DNA from 2 places in the Arthrobacter sp. MOO21 genome. Region 1 is predicted to be linked to the other one. Evidence: riboswitches for the same ligand, from Rfam matches in the RefSeq annotation. Region 1 holds a riboswitch; the other holds the start of a gene.
The links. Region 1 has a riboswitch for cyclic di-AMP ahead of AC2JAJ_RS04245 (aggregation-promoting factor C-terminal-like domain-containing protein). Riboswitches for the same ligand answer to the same signal wherever they lie in the genome.
Positions count from the first base shown of each region.

Region 2: it holds a riboswitch for cyclic di-AMP, as region 1 does, so the genes downstream of both, AC2JAJ_RS17185 (LysM peptidoglycan-binding domain-containing protein) here and AC2JAJ_RS04245 (aggregation-promoting factor C-terminal-like domain-containing protein) in region 1, are expected to answer to the same signal.

Region 1 covers NZ_CM170671.2:942,537-944,731, reverse strand. Annotated here, with positions in the region: gene AC2JAJ_RS04250 (glyoxalase superfamily protein) at 1-339, shown strand, start outside; gene AC2JAJ_RS04245 (aggregation-promoting factor C-terminal-like domain-containing protein) at 423-1,121, opposite strand; cyclic di-AMP (ydaO/yuaA leader) riboswitch at 1,127-1,286, opposite strand; gene AC2JAJ_RS04240 (sensor histidine kinase) at 1,479-2,195, opposite strand, start outside.
Region 2 covers NZ_CM170671.2:3,689,175-3,691,369, reverse strand. Annotated here, with positions in the region: gene AC2JAJ_RS17195 (DNA alkylation repair protein) at 1-366, opposite strand, end outside; gene AC2JAJ_RS17190 (TraR/DksA family transcriptional regulator) at 363-722, opposite strand; cyclic di-AMP (ydaO/yuaA leader) riboswitch at 1,115-1,304, shown strand; gene AC2JAJ_RS17185 (LysM peptidoglycan-binding domain-containing protein) at 1,308-2,162, shown strand.

The DNA of each region.
Region 1 (2,195 bases):
GCCAAGGACTTCTATGTCAACAAGGTGGGTTTCAACGCGGACTATGACGAGCGGCCTTCGGACGACGTCCGCTTTGTACAGCTGACGCCGCCTGGCTCTGCCTGCTCCATCTGTATGGGCGAGGGGCTTTTGGACGCCCCTGCCGGCACGGGAACCGTTCTTCAGATGGTGGTCGACGATATCCAGGAAGCGCACGACCACCTGAAGAACAACGGTGTGGACGTCAGTGATGTTGAAGTGCTGCCGTGGGGCCACTTTGTGTACTTCGCAGATCCGGACGGCAACAAGTGGGCTGTCCAGTACATCCCGTGGCGGAACGCGGGGCAGGCTGCAGGCTGATTAACGCGGCAGCAGCCCGCATCCAGGGATGAGGGCTGCTGCGGGTGCTGGGTTACGCGCCTGGCGGCACGCGTGGGTGGCTCCTAGTACCAGTTGTGGGCCAGGTGGAAGTTCAGGGCGCCACAGGGAGAGTCGTAGCTCTTCTTGATGTAGTCCAGGCCCCAGTTGATCTGGGTGCGGTAGTTGGTGAGGTAATCCGCGCCGGCGGCGGCCATCTTTTCGGCCGGCAACGACTGCACGATGCCGTAGGCTCCGCTGCTGGCATTGGTGGCCGTGGTGGTCCAGTCCGATTCCTTGGTCCACAGCGTCTTCAGGCACTGCATCTGGTCGGCGCTCCAGCCAAAGGATGCCAGCTGGCTGGCCGCGTATGCCTGGGCGCCGGCAGGATCATTGACCGCGACGGCGGGAGCCGGCTCGGGCGCGGGGGCGGGAGCAGGTGCCGCCTCAACAGGGGGAGCGGACGGAGCAGGTGCCGGCTCGGCGGCCTGGGGTGCCACGCTGATAGGCGCGGGAGCGGGGGTCGCTGCCGGATTCGACCGGATCTCGCTCTTCTCGATGCTCATTTGGGCGTCGGAAGCTGCTGTGGAAGAGTGTGCCCCAGTGGCCGACACCGGCGCGATGCTGCTGGTGGCCTGGCCCGCGGCGCCTACGCCAACCAGCACGGCGCAGGACGCCGCCAGGATGGCGGCCCGCCGGCCGAGGGTGCTCTTCTTGGCCGCCTCGGGTTTGGCCCGGTGTTTTGACTTGGACTGCAGGCAGGGTTCTGCCGTGTTTTTGGACATGGTCTATCGCCTCTCACACCTGCGGAGTTAGCTGTCGGGTTCGGATGAGGGCATCCGGCAGCACGGAATGAACACGTGCTGCTTAACCCCAAGGGCAGTCAATGCCCGGGACGGTGGGTCCCCCGCCTCTGCCGTTGCTAAAGCGGAATCCGGGAAGTGGCAGAGCTTGGCGTCAACCCGGGATTGCGGTCCGAACGCGGGCCGCACTCAATCGACGGTACAGGAAGCCAGCGCTTAAGTCACATTTAGGTAACGGAAGTCACGATGAGTGGCGCGTCGCGTTGCACGCCGTCACCAGTCGTTATCAGCCCCGCAGTGGCCGTTGTTGCTGGCAGTGGCTTAACGCTTGCTGCGTTGTCAGCGCCTGGTTCCGGGAAGGCGCACGGCGAACTCTGTCCTGCCGGGCCGGGAGGCCAGTTCCACGGTGCCGCCATGGGCTTTGACGATCGACTCCACGATGGAAAGCCCCAGCCCGGACGAACCCTCCCCGAATGAGCCTTCCGCGCCGGAACGGGCTGCGTCCGCCCGGGCGAAGCGCGAGAAGATCCTGCCCTGGAACTCCGCAGGGATACCTGGCCCGTCGTCGGTCACAGTGACCACCACGCTGCCGTCGGCCGAGCGCATCACACCGGTAGTCACCGTGGTGCCCACGGGCGTGTGCTTGCGTGCATTCGAGAGCAGGTTTGCCAGTACCTGGTGCAGTTGGATGGTGTCCCCGCGGACGGAGACGGGTTCGTCGGGCAACTGCAGCTGCCAGGTGTGGTCCGGTGCCATCACCTTTTCGTCACTGACGGTTTCGACCACGAGTTGGGTCAGATCCACGTCGGTGGTGTCGGGCGTCTTGCCTTCGTCCAGCCTGGCCAGCAGCAGCAGGTCCTCCACCAGCGCCGTCATCCGCTCGGACTGGCTTTGCACCCGACCCAGCGACTTCCAGCCGTCTTCGGTAAGGGTCTCAGTCATGCGCATCAGTTCGGTATAACCGCGGATCGCCGTCAGCGGGGTCCGGAGCTCATGGGAGGCATCGGCCACGAACTGCCGCACTTTCATTTCGCTGCGTTGCCGTGCCTCCAGCGC
Region 2 (2,195 bases), 1.7 Mb from region 1:
CTGCGCCAGCGCGGTACGGAGGAACCCCTCAAGGCGGGTCAGGTCCGAATGCCTGAGGATGCGGACCTTTGACTGCAGCAGCACGACGGCGGCCAGGCGCCGCTCAAAAACGGGCCGGGCACCGGGTCTGGGCTGGCCCCAGAGCGCGGAAGCGAGCATGACCGTGCCGTCGTGGTCAAGGGCCTTGAATTTGCGCAAGGCATCGCGCACGGTACCGCGGACCGCCCCCACGGACGAGCCGTAGGAGGCAAGGGCCCCGCCCAGCCTGCTGCCGACGTCGTCCGCCCGGTACCAGGCGCCCTCGTTCTGGAGGGTCCGGTCGATGAACTCCGCCGCAGCAGCCACCGTATCCGTGGCACCGGTCATTGTCCCCGCCCCGCCGCGGCATGCCGGATGCAATAAGGGGTCCACGGCCGGGCTTCCAGCCGGCCCTCGGCGATGGGCTCCCCGCACACGGCACAGATACCGTAGGTGCCGGCGGCGATCCGGTCCAGGGCCGCCACCACCTGGTCCAGGCCCGTGGAACTCTGCTTCAGGAGGGCCGACGCCTGGGAGAGCTCAAAGGCAATCGTGGCGCCCTCGGGGTCGTGCTCGTCGTCGACGTTCGAGTCCTGGCGCGCCGAATTCGCCGCCGCGATATCTGCCCGGAGCGCGGGCAGCAACGCCGACCTCCGTTCCCGCTCCTGCTCGAGCAGCACCCGGAACCGTTCAACGTCTGGCATAGGGAAAGCCTAGCGCCCCCTCAGTAACAGTTCCCGGATACGAGTGGTTCCAGACGCCGCACGGGGAGTCATCGTTGGCACCGCCGTTACCGGTGATGCGCCGGGCACCGACGGGGGCCGGGCTGGCGCGGCTTCCGGGAGCCTTGATCCTGGTCACGGTGAGGGGCATAGTGCCGAAACTCACGTGGGTGCTTACCCGGCCTTGGCGGAGGTTGCTGCTGAAGAGTTACCAAACTATCCCAGGCACGCAGCAGCAGCAGGCCAAAGTGGGGCATCAAGACGATTGCTGAATTCGAGAGGACAGCATCGCATGTTATCCAAATGTGACAATTGGCCCGAGCGCGGGTTATGGTCGGATGGTGTCCCTCCCAGACGGGACATTCCCATCAGCTTGCCGAGCCCTGCCGCTGACCCGGGATTCGATCGTTTCCAGCTGGCAGGGACGGGGGAACCACATTTCCATGGCCTCTTGAGGCCTTGGGGTTAAGTCGAATAGCGCCTCCGTCCGTCGCGGGTGCTTTCGGCCGGGCATCTCCAGCCCGAACCCGACAGCTCACCCCGCAGGCATGGGAGAGGCGATCAACCGTGTCAAAAATTTCCAATGCAGCCCGTCACCGCGCGACTCCGGCCCGCTCAATTGTGCTCGAGGGCCTCGCCGCGACAGCAAAGTCCCAGGCCCGCTCGCTGGGCCGCCCGGCGCTCGCAGTGGCAGCAGCATCCGGTATTGCCTTCGGGGTCGGTGCGCCGGCCCACGCAGGTGTAACCGCCCCGGACACCACAGGGCAGACTAACGTCGAAGCCGCCGCCGCGCCCGCCGCGCAGGTGGCAGCACCGGCCGCCGCTGCCGCCACCGTCCACACGGTGGTCTCCGGCGATACCCTGGGCGCCATCGCGGCAGCCTACGGTGTTGGCCTGAACGACGTCCTGTCCGCCAACGGGCTGGGACTGTCCTCGATCATCTACCCGGGTGACCAGATCCAGATTCCGGGTGCCGGCTACGTTGCGGCAGCCCCGGCACCTGCTCCGGCACCCGCTGCCGCCCCGGCCCCCGTGACGGCGGCTGCGGCGTCCACCCCGGTGAACACCGGGATGAACATGTCCTACGCGTCGGCCACCCCGGCCTCCACCGGTACCGGTACGGGAGCCGCGATCCTCGCTTCGGCCTACGGCCAGCTGGGTGTCCAGCAGGACTGCACCGCCATGGTGGAGAAGGCCCTGCGCTCCGTGGGCAAGTCTGTGGGCGATCTGGCCCCCACCCAGTTCTTCCAGTACGGCAGTGTGGTGGGCAGCCCGGCCCCCGGTGACCTCATCATCACCTCCGGCCACGTTGGCGTGTACGCCGGCAACGGCCAGGTGGTCAGTGGCGGCGTCAACGGCTACACCACCGAGGTACACTCCATCAGCTGGCTCGGCGGCTACTCCGCGGTCCGCGTAGCCTAACCACCGCGCGGTTTAAAGAAGGGCGGCGGCCGG